DNA from 4 places in the Mesorhizobium sp. CNPSo 4684 genome. Region 1 is predicted to be linked to each of the others. Evidence: riboswitches for the same ligand, from Rfam matches in the RefSeq annotation. Region 1 holds a riboswitch; each other region holds the start of a gene.
The links. A riboswitch is a leader RNA that binds a small molecule or an ion and turns the genes downstream of it on or off. The one in region 1 is predicted to bind cobalamin.
Positions count from the first base shown of each region.

Region 2: another riboswitch for cobalamin. It lies ahead of AC04SG_RS08865 (DUF1636 family protein); the one in region 1 lies ahead of metE (5-methyltetrahydropteroyltriglutamate--homocysteine S-methyltransferase).
Region 3: another riboswitch for cobalamin. It lies ahead of AC04SG_RS11835 (aromatic ring-hydroxylating oxygenase subunit alpha); the one in region 1 lies ahead of metE (5-methyltetrahydropteroyltriglutamate--homocysteine S-methyltransferase).
Region 4: another riboswitch for cobalamin. It lies ahead of AC04SG_RS21515 (CbtB domain-containing protein); the one in region 1 lies ahead of metE (5-methyltetrahydropteroyltriglutamate--homocysteine S-methyltransferase).

Region 1 covers NZ_JBWLUX010000064.1:8,024-11,552, forward strand. The annotation lists gene metE (5-methyltetrahydropteroyltriglutamate--homocysteine S-methyltransferase) at 1-2,203, opposite strand, end outside; cobalamin riboswitch at 2,322-2,521, opposite strand.
Region 2 covers NZ_JBWLUX010000008.1:19,240-22,768, reverse strand. The annotation lists gene cobN (cobaltochelatase subunit CobN) at 1-584, opposite strand, end outside; gene cobW (cobalamin biosynthesis protein CobW) at 603-1,655, opposite strand; gene AC04SG_RS08865 (DUF1636 family protein) at 1,658-2,083, opposite strand; cobalamin riboswitch at 2,122-2,324, opposite strand; gene AC04SG_RS08860 (winged helix-turn-helix domain-containing protein) at 2,354-3,529, opposite strand, start outside.
Region 3 covers NZ_JBWLUX010000011.1:16,188-19,716, forward strand. The annotation lists gene AC04SG_RS11815 (ABC transporter ATP-binding protein) at 1-443, shown strand, start outside; gene AC04SG_RS11820 (DUF680 domain-containing protein) at 620-859, opposite strand; gene AC04SG_RS11825 (DUF680 domain-containing protein) at 983-1,186, opposite strand; gene AC04SG_RS11830 (DUF680 domain-containing protein) at 1,267-1,470, opposite strand; cobalamin riboswitch at 1,971-2,173, shown strand; gene AC04SG_RS11835 (aromatic ring-hydroxylating oxygenase subunit alpha) at 2,291-3,529, shown strand, end outside.
Region 4 covers NZ_JBWLUX010000023.1:76,405-79,933, reverse strand. The annotation lists gene AC04SG_RS21520 (gamma-glutamylcyclotransferase) at 1-584, shown strand, start outside; cobalamin riboswitch at 652-846, shown strand; gene AC04SG_RS21515 (CbtB domain-containing protein) at 883-1,062, shown strand; gene AC04SG_RS21510 (CbtA family protein) at 1,078-1,851, shown strand; gene cobU (bifunctional adenosylcobinamide kinase/adenosylcobinamide-phosphate guanylyltransferase) at 1,844-2,356, shown strand; gene cobO (cob(I)yrinic acid a,c-diamide adenosyltransferase) at 2,356-2,970, shown strand; gene cbiB (adenosylcobinamide-phosphate synthase CbiB) at 3,123-3,529, opposite strand, start outside.

The DNA of each region.
Region 1 (3,529 bases):
CGGAGAGCCGCTCGCGTGCAAGCATGAGAAGGGCCGAAATCTCGGCGACTTCCGGAACGCGCGGTGAGTGGATGTCATAGACTCCGGGACCGATTTCGTTTGGATATTTGGTGCTCGTAAAGGCGTCCAGCAGTTCCATCGCCGAGCGCGATGTCTCAATTGAAATTACATCCGCGTCCAGCTCAGCGATCACGTCGATGATCGTGTTGAACTCCGAATAGCACATGTGAGTGTGGATCTGGGTCGCGTCCTGTACACCGGTTGAAGCGAGCCGGAAGCATTCCACTGCCCAGTCGAGATAGACTTGCCAGTCGGACTTGCGCAGCGGCAAACCTTCGCGAAACGCCGCCTCGTCAATCTGGATTATCTTTGCGCCAGATCTTTCCAGGTCCGTCACTTCATCGCGAATGGCGAGCGCGATCTGGCGGCAGACCTCGGAGCGGGGAATGTCGTCGCGGACAAAAGACCAGTTAAGAATGGTCACAGGGCCTGTGAGCATTCCCTTGACTGGCTTTTGCGTAAGCGACTGGGCGAATTCCCACCAGCGCACCGTCATCGGATTGGGGCGCGATACGTCGCCGAAGATGATCGGGGGGCGCACGTACCGGGAGCCATAGCTTTGCACCCAGCCATGCTGGGTGAAGGCGAAGCCAGACAGCTGCTCGCCGAAATGCTGTACCATGTCGTTGCGTTCGAACTCGCCGTGCACCAGCACGTCCAGTCCGATCTCCTCCTGCCAGCGAATGGCAGTCTTGGTCTCGTTCTGCAGGAAGCTGTCGTAGTCGAGATAGCTGAGCTCGCCCTTCCTGTGGGCGGAGCGGGCCTTGCGCACCCGAGGCGTCTGCGGGAATGATCCTATGGTCGTCGTTGGGAACGGGGGCAGGCTTAGCGTGCGGGCCTGGACCGTGGAACGCACGAAGAAAGGGTTCTTTCGTTGCTTCATGCTGTCGTCGATGCCGGCGATCCGACCTTCAACAAGCGGATCATGGACCTTTGCGGACGCTGCGTGAGCAGCGGCAGCCTCGGCAGAAGCTGTCAACTCGTCTGCCACTGCATCCCTGCCTTCGGACAGCGCCCTCGCCAGCACCACCAGTTCGTCGGTCTTCTGCGCCGCGAAGGCGAGCCACGACCTGATGGCGGCGTCGAGTGCCGTCTCCATCCGAAGGTCCACGGGCATATGCAGCATCGAGCATGAAGGCGCAATTTCGACGCGGTCCAAAGGCCAGCCGGCGACGATCGGCTTGATGCGGTCGAGAATGGCAGGCAGGTTCGCGCGCCAGACGTTGCGGCCATCGATCAAGCCAAGCGACAGCACCAGGTCCTTAGGCGCAAGCCGACCAACCGTCTCCAACTGCTCGGGAGCGCGCGAAAGATCGAGATGCAGGCCGGCCACTGGCAGCGAAATCGCCGTCTCGAGATTGTCCCCCAGAGCCCCGAAATAGGTAGCCAGCATGATCTTCAGCTCGGGAGTGGCCTTCGACAGCTGCCCATAGGCAAATTCATACGCAGCTCGTTCGTTCGGGTTTAGATCCAGGACAAGGGCTGGTTCATCGATCTGAACCCAATTGGCTCCCGACAGTTTCAACCTCCGCAGGAGCTGCTCGTAGACGGGCAGAAGCCGCGGCAGCAGCGCGATGGGATTGAAACCTTCCGCAGGTGACTTCGCCAGTTTGAGGAAGGTGACAGGTCCAAGGATGACTGGGCGTGTGTGAATGCCGAGGGCTTTAGCCTCGAGGAAGTGATCAACCGGTTTCGTCGACGAGAGGGCGAACGTCTGATCATCCTCGAGTTCCGGCACGATATAGTGATAGTTGGTGTCGAACCATTTGGTCATTTCCATCGCGGTCAGGGCAGGGCCAGCCGCACGCTCCTGATCAGAGTGCACGCAGCTCCCCGTCTGACCTTGGTCGCCGCGCGCCATGGCGAAGTAGATGTCGAGCGGGAGCTCGCCGCCAGGCCAGGCGTATCGGGACGGCACGGCGCCGACCATAGTTGCAGTGTCGAGAACATGGTCGTAGAGCGAGAAGTCGTTCGACGGAATTTTCGACACACCGCGGTCGCGCTGCTCTTCCCAGTTGGCGGCACGCAGTGCTTTCGCCGTCGTGAGAAGGTCGGTAGCGGAAGATTTTCCGGACCAGTAGCTTTCAAGCGCGAATTTCAGTTCCCGCCGGCGACCGAACCGCGGCACACCGAGCGTTGCCACAGGAATTTGCTGAGAGACAGTCATGCCATACCCCGATGGTTGGGGCGTGGGGACAAGAAGGCGCCTCGTAGGCCGGCACGAACGCCGGGCTGCTGCGGCCACCGAGACACCCCGCCCGTGGACATAATTCGTCGTGGCAGGTCTCCTGGCTCGCGGGGTCATAGCTTCTCCCCGTCTTCCCGAGGCTGTTCGCCTCAGTGACATGAGTGGGGTTGGCTCACCGCTAACAGTTGCGGGGGCAGCGCCGGCCTCGCACCGGCTTCCCTCTTAGCTCCATGCGGCAGTGCCGTACGGAGAACCACAGCACGCAGACAATCACAGCAGGAGCCGTGTGTCAATGTCGCATAAAGAAATGTTTATGTCATTATGTAAAATGTTGGTGTTTTCGCAAGAGGCCGCAACGAGAGCGAGTAGCTGCGAACCCGCAGATCGACTGGTAAATCAGACCACACATTGAACCGTCCAATGCCAGTAGACCTGGAGAACTCCGGCCGGCTTGCTGTTCGAGCCCACCGCGGCCTGCCAAATCGGCGGCGTCGATCCGATCCCTATATGCGGGCGATCATCAATGGCTATCCTCACCCCGAATCGAGGGGCTCGCGCCTCTGACTTCCTGAAATCCAAAGCCCAAGTCGCATGACGCATCGGCAAGATGGCTTTCTCAGGTCAGATAGTCCCCGATTTGGCAGACCGGCTCCGCACACGTTGCACTCATATACACCTGGGGCCGGCTCCGGGTATCTCGCCCGCTCGCGGAGTGAGAGCGAAGACAAACGGCTAGTCTGGCTCGACGCCTAAACCAAGGGATGCCGTTTCGCTTTCGCGGGTTTACCTAGAAATCTTTGACACGGACCCCACCATTTCTGGTGCGCCTGTCGTATTTCCATTGTGTGTTGCACGGTAGAGTGACTGCGTTTCGCCGCGAGCGCGGCAGAACCGTAGATGGTACGCGATAAGGTCGTAGGAATAAGGCGGCGTAGACCGTCACGCTTTTCAAACGAGACATTCTCCAGGAGGGGATCGTCATCATCTATCCGGCTGTCGGGAGGCTCGGCCGGCTGAGAGGACGAGGCAACATGCGGTCAAGAGATGAAGGGCGAGGTCGACAGCAGGCACCTGCAGTGGACACCTCCCCAAAATGGCGGGCCGGTCGCGCAGTCGAGCCGCCATCACGAGATTTTCTCGGTCGTGGAGGCTTCGCTGTCTGCTGTCCGCCGGGTGAAGCGCGCAGCAGATGAGGCCCAGTGGCGAAGCCCCATGCGGCCGAAGCGAGTGCGACGATGGATAGGACATTCGATGCCCCGGCAGGACATATCGGGGCGTCGA
Region 2 (3,529 bases), on a different contig from region 1:
GGGTGTGAAGGATCGCCAACGTCGACAACTCCACGCCCCGGCTCATAAAACCCGGCTTTCGGCACCGCGACCGGCTCGGCCGCCGCCACATCCGACCCGGCCAACCCCGCCAGCCGCTGCATCAGCGCGCTCATATTCTCCGGGCCGCCCTCGCGGAAATAATCAAGCAAGGCGTCCAGTTCCTCACGCGGGAGCGTCGAGGCTTCGGTCAGGCGCAGGTCCTCGTCGTGGCCTTCGCCGGGCAGCAGGGCGAGTTTGATGCCCCGCTCACGGGCGATTGCTGCAAGCTGGTCGCAGCCGTAGCGCCACCAGTCGTAGCCGCCGAGGATGCGCACCAAAATCATCTTGGCGTGGCGGGCGACGCTGTCGACCCAGAGGTCGACGGACATGGGGTGGCGCAGATCGCGGAGCGCCGCCAATCGCATCGAGGGCAGGCGGCCGGCATCAGCCTTCCACGCCGCCGCCAGCCCGGCGAGGTCGCTGTCGGTGAAGGACAGCGCCACGATATCCGCCGGCGTCTGCCTGAGATCAACTGGCTCGGCGAGATCGTCGAGCGAGGCGGAGGTCGTGGTGAGTATGTGCATTGCGGCTCGTGGTTTGGGTCAGCCGGCGAGTATACGCTCGATCGCCGGGCGGTTCAGCCCCTTGAGGCCAATGACGACGAGGCGCGAGCGGCGGTCGTCCTCGGCCGTCCAGGCGCGGTCATAGTAATGGTTGACGCGCGGGCCGACGGCCTGCAGCAAAAGCCGCATCGGCTTGCCGCCGACATCGACGAAGCCTTTCACGCGCAGCACATTCTCCTCTTCGGCAATGGTGGTGACGCGCTTTGCCAGTTCGTCGGGATTGACGATCGAGGGAATGTCGACGATGAAGGTGTCGAAGTCGTCGTGCTCGTGGTCGAAAGCGCCGTCATGGTGCGACTTGCGGTTCTCGATATCGTCCTCGACGGCGAGGCCGAGGCCCAGCAGGATCGAGGGATCGACCTTGCCATGCGCGGTCGCCACGATTTTTACGGCGCGGGCGGAGTGTTCGCCGATGATGGCGTTGGCGCGGGCCGACCCGGCTGAATCCATCAAATCGCTCTTCGACAGGATGATCAGGTCGGCGCAGGCGATCTGGTCCTCGAAGACTTCCTCGACTGGATCGTCGTGATCGAGCGTCTCATCCTGAACACGCTGTGCCTGCAGGGCGTCCATGTCGTTGGCGACGCGGCCTTCGGCCAGTGCCGGGCCGTCGACGACGGCGATGACGCCGTCGACCGTCACGCGGCTCTTCACGCTCGGCCACTGGAAAGCCTGGACCAGCGGTTTGGGCAAAGCCAAGCCCGAGGTCTCGATCAGGATGTGGTCGACCTTCGGCGTCAGCGCCAGGATCTGGTCGAGGGCCGGCACGAAATCGTCGGCGACGGTGCAGCAGATGCAGCCATTGGCCAGCTCAACGATGTTCTCCTCAGGGCAGGTGTCGATGCCGCATCCCTTGAGAATCTCGCCGTCGATGCCGATGTCGCCGAACTCGTTGACGATGATGGCAATGCGCTTGCCGCCGGCATTTTCCAGGAGATGGCGGACCAGCGTCGTCTTGCCGGCGCCGAGAAAGCCGGTGACGACGGTGCATGGAACACGGGAGAGATTGCCGGCCGGATTTGGAGCGTTCATGGTCAGTCCTTCAGCATGTCGAGGGGTGGGATGCGGGCAACGAGGCCGCGCTTGAGGCTATCGGGCCGGCCGCGCCAGGGGATGAGGCCGTCCGTCGAGGTGGCGAAGAGCTTGGCGCCGGTAACGAGATCGGCGCCGCTGGTCGCGGTCAGGTCACCGAAGACATAGCTCCAGCAGCTGTCGCGCAGGATCGCAGCGCTGAGCCGACGCTTGCAATTGCCGAGGCATTCGACGGTGCGGACACGGATGTCGCCGGCAGCGGCGCGGCGCGTGTCCTCAGCCAGCAATTCGCCAGCGCGGGGATGGGCGTCTGAGCCGGTCTCGTCGCGGCAGGAGGCGCAGACGATGACGGTCACGCCAGTCAATGCGTCGCTATCGGCGGACGAAACATCCGCTGTGCCAGCCGAAAAACTGCTGTTCTGGTCCAAAAACCGGGCTCCTTGCCCGGAAACCCGCCAGGCGATCGGATATTTTGTCTCAGACGGCAGGTCTCCTGGCTCGCGGGTCATAGCCTTGGTAGCCGCCTTCCCGGTGTTACCCAGTGGCTTTCGGCCTTGGCTCGTCGCTTACAGTTGCGGGGACAGCCGCGGATTTGGGATATTGTCCCGCACCGCATTCCCTCTTGGCCCCAGCCGTTGCGGGCAGGGGACCGTCTACAGCGGATTTAGGCTTTTGCGGGCAGCACTGTCAACGCACGGCTACGACATGGCAATGTCGGCCAAAGGCTGTCCCAAATCGCCAGCCGGCGTCACTTCGATGCGCTCGAGGCCAAGCCAGCCCTGCATCTGCTTCAATTCCTCGAAGAGTTGTGCGGCGGTCTCAGGTGGCGCTTTGGGTTCGGCATAAGCCGCGTGGACGCGCAGCACGCTGGCGGGACGGTCGGCTTTGAGGTCGACGCGCCCCACGATCCGGTCGCCGAGCAGGAATGGCAGCACGTAATAGCCGTATTGCCGCTTGTCGGCAGGCGTGTAGATCTCGATGCGGTAGCGGAAATCGAACAGACGCTCGCTGCGCGAACGCTCGAAGACGACGGGGTCGAACGGCGCCAGCAAGGCGCGGGCTTCGATTTTTCGCGGCAGGCGGGCGTCCTTGTGGAGGTAAGCCGGCTTGTCCCAGCCTTCGACGCGCACCGGCAAAAGCTCGCCCGTCTCGACCAACTCCTCCAGCCGGCCCTTCATGTCGGCCGGCGACAGGCGGAAATAGTCGCGCAAATCGCCAGATGTCGCGATGCCGTGGGCGCGGGCGGAAATGCGCAGCAACTCGCGGTGCGCGTCCTTGGCGGCCGGCACCGGCAGATCGAGGACCGCCTGAGGCAGCACGCGCTCGGGCAGGTCGTAGAAGCGCTCGAAGCCGCGACGGTAGGCCGTGGTGATACGGCCGGCCCAGAAGAGCCACTCGAAGGCATGCTTGGCATGGCTCCAGCCCCACCAGCCGCCCGAGCCCTTCTGGCCTTCGAGCGCCGAAGCGGCGATCGGACCGCGCTCGGCGACCGCGCGGTAGATCTCCTCAATATAGGCGGCGTGTTCGCGGCCCCATTTGGCGAGGCCGAGATACATTTCGTCGCCGCTCTCGGCGCGCTGCATGCGCCAGCGCATCAGCGGCCAGGTTTCGACCGGCAGGAACGAGGCCTCATGCGCCCAATATTCGAACACCGTGCGCTTGCGGGTGACCGCGGCATTGTCGAGCAAAGCCAGCGGGTAGGGGCCAAGGCGCGAATAGAGCGGCATATAGTGGGCGCGCACCACGGCGCTGACGGAATCGATCTGCAGCAGGCCGGTGCGCGAGAGCACCCGGGCGAGGTGGCGGCGGTCGGGTGTGCCGCCCGGGCGGGGGTCGGTAAAACCCTGCGCGGCCAGTGCGATCCGCCTGGCCGT
Region 3 (3,529 bases), on a different contig from region 1:
AGAAGCCCGGCAATCTGTTCGTCGCCCAGTTCATCGGCTCGCCGGCCATGAATATCTTGCCGGCGACAATCGACAAGACCGGCGACCCGACCATCGTCAGCCATGTCGGCGGCCGCAAGGCGACGGTGCCGATTGCGACGCCGGCGTCGGCCAAGGGCGCGGCGGTCAGCTTCGGCGTGCGGCCGGAAGATCTGTCGGTCGCCACCGGCACGGAGTATCTTTTCGAAGGCGTGGTGGACTATGTCGAGCAGCTCGGCGAGGTCCAGCTGGTCTATGTCGACATCGGCCGCGCCGACCTGCCGCTGGTGACCAAGCTGCCCGGCAATGTCGAGGTCAAGCGCGGGGCGAAGCTGCGGCTGACTGCGGATGCCGGCGACCTGCACATCTTCGACGCCGACGGGCATTCCTTCTCGCTCAAGCCGGTGGAAGTGAAGGCGGCCTGAGATCGGCGCGTCGTACCGGCATGAAAAAAAAGAGCGGCGGGCCAAGCCCGCCGCTCTTTTTTCAAACTTCGCCTGTTAGAGCAATTCCAGGAAAAGTGTGAGCGGTTTTCCGTCCGGGAATTGCGAAAAACAAACAGATAGAGCGGTTCGCCGTTTCTGTGAAACGGTGAAACGTTCTAGCGATTACCGAAGAGGTTCCGGTCGCTGCCGTGCGGGGCGGACTTCTGTACGTCGCCCGACGAGTTCAACAACTTGTAGACCGGCGAACCGGTGTTGGGCACCGACGACGTCCGGGTGTTGTCGACGTTGACGGTCGCCTGGTTGTCGACGGCGCTAGAGCCGACATTGTCGTTGCGGGCATAAGCACTGCCGGCGGCAACCAAAAGCGCAGCGGCAGCAAGAGCGATCTTCTTCATGTCAAGTCTCCTGAATTTTCATCATGTGGCAGAGCGGCTGGTGATGACGCCGCTCTGCAGCTTGTTCGATGTTCGACTGGGATCGTTGTTCGAAAAACTCTGAGGTCAGATCCCGATCGTTTGTTAGCGACCGAAGAGGTTACGGTCGGCGCCCTGTGCGGGAGCCTGAGCAGCCGGATCCGACTTCGCAACCGAAGCCGTGTGGCCACTATCGGTCGACGTAACCGCAGGCTGGTTGGCGCCGTTCGAACCATAGTTGTCACTGGCGGCGAAAGCGCTGCCGGAAACGGCCAGAACGGCGGCGGCAGCAACGATGATCTTTTTCATCTTAAATACTCCTGAATTTCTTCGAGATCCCGAGAGCGGCGGACAGGCCGCCACGCTTCTGTTTGGATCGGGATCAGCTGTTAACGGCCGAAGAGGTTGCGGTCGCTGCCCTGAACGACGGGCTGCTTGTCAGCGGGCGCCGACTTCTGAATGGAAGCCGTATACGAGCTGTCAGCCGCGGCAGCGGGCTGGTTCGCACCATTGGAACCGTAATTGTCGCTACCAGCGAAGGCGCTGCCGGTGATGGCCAAAACGGCGGCGGCAGTAAGGATGATCTTTTTCATTTTTAGTACTCCAGTTTTGCTGTCCGTCTAGCGGCGTGTGGTGGGAGCAATTCGCGTCGTTCGGACAGCCCCGATGTGGGAAAGCCATAGGCTGGTTTCCAATCACGAAGTTGTTCCGGCTGGGCCATGATTTCACCTCTTGTAATTTTGATAAGCATGCCTACCATCTCACTTTATGTAAATAATACAAAGGCTTATGTGACCATGCCGTCTGGCTCACCGAGTGTGTCCGGGCGTCAGCGTTCACACCGTCCTGCACGCATTGTCAACAGAAACGAACCGTTCGGTTCGATTTTAGAAACTGCTAATAGTCACTTTTCGATACCGTTGACGTGTTTTCCCTTGGTCGGCAGGCTGATTCGAGGTGATTTGCGAGGGCCGCGATCCGCCCCGAAAACAACACCGTCAGCCCCACGATCGTCTGCCGCCGCGTTGTCGCGCGTGTCGCGCCGCATGGAGACGATGTCGCTTTCATGCCGATGTCGCGATCGCTGCCGTGATTAGATGATCCCATCTCAGGTGCCGCTTCGTGACGACGGAGCGGAGAATTGGGAAGCCGGTCAGAATCCGGCGCTGCCCCCGCAACGGTGGTGGAGTTCAAGTCGCAACGGGAGACCACTGGGCGAGAAGCCTGGGAAGGTGTCGCGATCGTCCGCAAGGACAACTCCAGAGCCCGGAAACCAGCCCGAGATGCTTGAACTCGACTGATCGCGGTGGGCGGTCAAGAGGTGGATAGCGCATGCCCGGCGTCGCGCCGGCCTGCGGCCGATCCTTCCTCCATCACCACCAAGTTCAGTCCTTAAACCACGAGGACAGAACTATGGATGCGCGCAACGACATGCTGAGGCTCTTGAACGGCCGCAAGCAAGGCTTTTCGCTCGAGCAACCCTTCTACACCGACCCGGACTATTTCAAGCTCGACATGGAGCTGATCTGGTATCGCGACTGGCTGTTCGTCGGCCATGATTGCGAACTGCCGAAGCCCGGCAGTTATATCACCGTGCAGATCGGCGACTATCCGGTGGTGCTCGTCCGCGACCAGAAGGGCAACATCAACGCCTTTCACAATTCCTGCCGCCATCGCGGCAGCCGCGTCTGCAACACCGAGAAAGGCACGGCGGCAAAGCTCGTCTGCCCCTATCACCAGTGGACCTACGAGCTCGACGGCCGACTGCTGTTCGCCCGCCAGATGGCCGAGGGTTTCGACAAGAGCCAGTTCGGCCTAAAGCCGGTCGCCTGCGAAAGCGTGGCCGGGTACATCTTCATCTGCCTGGCGAAAGAACCCGCGGACTTCGCGCCGATGCGGGCCATGATCGAGCCCTACCTCAAGCCGCACCGGCTGAGCGAAGCCAAGATCGCTTTCGAATCGACCATCGTCGAGAAGGGCAACTGGAAGCTGGTCTGGGAAAACAACCGCGAGTGCTACCACTGCGCCGGCAACCATCCCGAACTCTGCAAGACCTTCCCGGAAGCGCCGACGGTAACCGGCGTGCAGGGGGCCGACAGCGATCCGGAGATGCTGGCGCATTGGGCGAAATGCGAAGCGGCGGGCCTGCCGAGCAAGTTCCGCATCGATCCGGCCGGACAGTACCGTGCAACCCGCGCGCCGCTGCTGAGCGATGCCGTGAGCTATACGATGACGGGAAAGCGCGCGGTGACGAAGAACCTCTCCGACACTGTTGCCGCCGACCGCATCGGCACCTTGATGCACTACCACTATCCGACGACCTGGAACCACATCCTCATCGACCATGCAGTGACCTTCCGGGTGCTGCCGATCAGCGCCACGGAGACCGCGGTGACGACCAAGTGGCTGGTGCACAAGGATGCGGTCGAGGGCGTCGACTACACCATCGACGAACTCACGCATGTCTGGACCGAGACCAACGACCAGGACCGTCGCATCGTCGAGGAGAACGCCTTCGGCATCCTGTCTCCGGCCTATGAGCCGGGCCCCTATTCGGAGCTGCATGAGGGCGGCGTGATCCAGTTCGTCGAATGGTACGCAGCCTTCATCGGTCCGCGCCTTGCCGAAGGCGGCCGGCCGGCGCTGCGCAGC
Region 4 (3,529 bases), on a different contig from region 1:
ATGATTCGCTGCTGGATGAATTGCAGGCCGAGCTTCCGGACACCGAGCCGCTGTGGCTGTTCGGCTATGGCTCGCTGATCTGGAAACCGGAAATCGATTATGTCGAGGACCGCGTCGCCCTGGCGCGCGGCTGGCACCGCTCCTTTTGCATGAACATGACGCGCTGGCGGGGCACCAAGGAAAGCCCCGGCCTGATGATGGCGCTCGACAGCGGCGGACAGTGCAAAGGCGTTGCCTTCCGGCTGGCCGACGACAACAGGCGCCAGCAACTGGGCCGGCTGTTCCGGCGCGAAGTCACGCTGAAGCCGACAAGCTACCGGCCGCGCATGCTGAAGCTTGCAAGCGAGGCCGGTCCGCTCAGGGCGCTGGCTTTCGTCATCAACCGCACCGGCCTGACCTATTCCGGTCCGCTCGACGAGGCGAAGGTCGTCGAGCGGCTGGCCACATCCTGCGGGCACTGGGGGTCGGGCGCGGACTATCTCTACAACACGGTGAAGAATCTGGAGGAGCGCGGCATTCACGACCGCCATCTCTGGCGGCTGCAGCGGCTGGTTGCCGAGCGGATCACCGCCTTGAACCCGTAACGCTGCATGGCGCATTCGCGCTGTTGGCCGGCGGAATTTGGTTTGCCGGATGCGGCTGTTTCAGCCTATAGTCACGCATGTCGTCGGTTCCGTTAGGGACCAAGAGGGAATGCGGTGAGGGCTGACTTGTTGCCCAATGCCGTGGCTGCCCCCGCAACTGTGTGCGGTAGTCCTCTCCAAGCCACTGAGGATTTTTCTTCGGGAAGGTGGGGAAGGGCGTTATTCCGCGAGCCAGGAGACCTGCCGGCGACAGGGAACTGACTTCGATGCCCTCGGGTGGAGGGCGAAAGGACAAGATATGAATACCGCTTCCGTCTCCCTCGGCGCTTCCGTCTCCTCGCAGTCGCGCTTCATGCAGCTCGTGCTTAGCGCGTTTCTGGGCATTTTCGTCATCGGCGTTGTCGGCTTCTCGCATATCGATGCGGTCCACAATGCCGCGCACGACTATCGCCATTCGATGGCGTTCCCCTGCCACTGACGAGGATCTGACATCATGAATCTGTTTCGCAACGTCGTGTTCGTCGCGGCGATCGCCGGGCTCGTGGCCGGCGTCGTCCTCGCCTGCATGCAGGCCTATGCCACCGTGCCGCTCATCCTGAAGGCGGAAGTTTACGAACAGGCCGGTGGCGGCCATCAACATGAGCATGCTGCGGCGCCCGCCGCCAACGCTGCGGACACCAATGCCATGAGCACCGCCGCGCCGGCTGAGGCAGCCGCGCCGGCAGAGGACGAAGGCTGGGCGCCGGCCGACGGCTTCGAACGCTTCGCCTTCAGCGTGCTGGCCAATATCGTCACCGGCATCGGTTTCGCGCTGGTCCTGGTGGCGGTTTCCGAATTCGCCGGCGGCATCGGTAACTGGCGCCAGGGCGTGTTCTGGGGGCTGGCCGGTTTTGCCGCGTTCACGCTCGCCCCGGGCCTCGGCCTGCCGCCGGAACTGCCGGCGATGCCGGCGGCCGACCTCACCCAGCGCCAGATCTGGTGGTGGGCAACGGTGGCGGCGACCGCGGCCGGTCTCGGCCTGATCGCCTTCCGCAAATCGCTGCCGCTGGCGATCCTGGCCGTGGCCCTGATCGTGGCGCCGCATATTGTCGGCGCGCCGCAGCCGGACAGCTTCGAGACGCCGATCCCCGAAGGCCTGCATCACCAGTTCGTGGTGGCGGTGACGGTGACCAATCTGGTGTTCTGGCTGGTGCTCGGCGCGGTTGTCGGCGTGGTGCGCGGACGCTTTACCGGTACGGCGACCAGCCTGCGCAACAGCTTTGCCTGATCGCAGTTTGACTTTCATCATCGGCGGCGCGCGCTCCGGCAAGAGCGCGCATGCCGAAACCTTGGCGACCGCGTTGCCGCCGCCATGGGCCTATATCGCCACCGCTGAAGCCTATGACGAGGAGATGCGTGAGCGCATCGCGCAACACAGGTCGCGGCGTGGCCAGGGCTGGGCGACCATCGATGCGCCGCTCGATCTCGCCGGTGCGCTCGAAGCCTTGCCGGACAACCAGCCCGTACTCGTCGATTGCCTGACGCTGTGGCTGACCAATCATATGCTGGCGGATCATGATCTCGAGGCGGAATGCCGGCGGCTGGCCGATGTGCTGTCGCGGCCGCGCGGGCCGTGGTTCGTGGTCTCCAACGAAGTCGGGCAAGGCATCGTGCCCGACAATGCGCTGGCACGCCGGTTCCGCGACGCTGCCGGCCGGCTCAACCAGCATGTCGCCGCAATTGCCGATACGGTGCTATTGATGGTGGCGGGGCTGCCGCTCAAGGTGAAATAATGGCCGACATCGACGCAAAAGACGAGGAACGCCACCGCGCCAAAATGGCCAAACGCAAGGCCGTGCAGGACGCCGAGGTTGCGGAAAAGACGGTCGAGAAGGGACTGCTCATCGTCAACACCGGACCCGGCAAGGGCAAAACCACAGCTGCCTTCGGCCTGGCGCTGCGCATGCTCGGCTATGGCAAGCGCGTCGGCGTCGTGCAGTTCATCAAGGGCAAATGGCACACCGGCGAAAAGGATGCCTTCGCCGCGTTCGGCGACCGCGTCATCTGGCACACGATGGGCGAAGGTTTCACCTGGGAGACGCAGGATTTGAAGCGCGACATTGCGGCGGCCGAAGCCGCCTGGGTCAAGGCGCTGGAGTTGATCGCCGATCCGTCCATCAGCCTTGTCGTGCTCGACGAACTGAACATCGCGCTGCGCTACGACTATCTCGATCTCGACAAGGTCGTGGCGGCCCTAAAGGCGCGGCGCGAAGGCCTGCATGTCGTCGTCACCGGCCGCAACGCCAAGACGGCGCTGGTCGAGGCAGCGGATCTTGTCACCGAGATGGGCGTGACCAAGCATCATTTTTCTGCGGGCGTGAAAGCGCAGCAAGGGATCGAGTTTTAGGGGGTTATCCTTCCACCTTGTGGGGAGGGTCGATCCGCGAAGCGGAGCGGGGTGGGGGTCCTCGTAGGGCGCTGTCCCCCACCCCGGAAAAAAATGCCGCCTTGCGACATTTATTTTCCGACCCTCCCCACAAGGGGGAGGGTAAGAACCGTTCAGAACGTCATCGCAATCAGCGCCGCCGAGAGCAACCCGAACAATCCAATCAGCAGATAATCGGCGACCTGGTAGAGTTTCAACGCCCGCCTGATGTCCAGGCTCTCCGCCTCGCGGCGGCCGCCTTCGCCCATGAACGCATCCTCGACGACAACGCCGCCATAGCTGCGCGGTCCCGCCAATGCCAGGCCGAGCGCGCCGGCCATCGCCGCCTCCGGCCAGCCGGCATTGGGCGAGCGGTGCTTTTTGGCGTCGCGCCGCACCGCTTTCCAGGCGTTGCGGGGATCGGCGCCGTCGACAAGAAAGGCCGCGGCAACGATCAGCAGTGCGGTCAGCCGAGCGGCCGGCAGGTTGATCCAGTCGTCGAAGCGTGCCGCTGCCCGGCCGAAGGCCTCGTGGCGCGGCG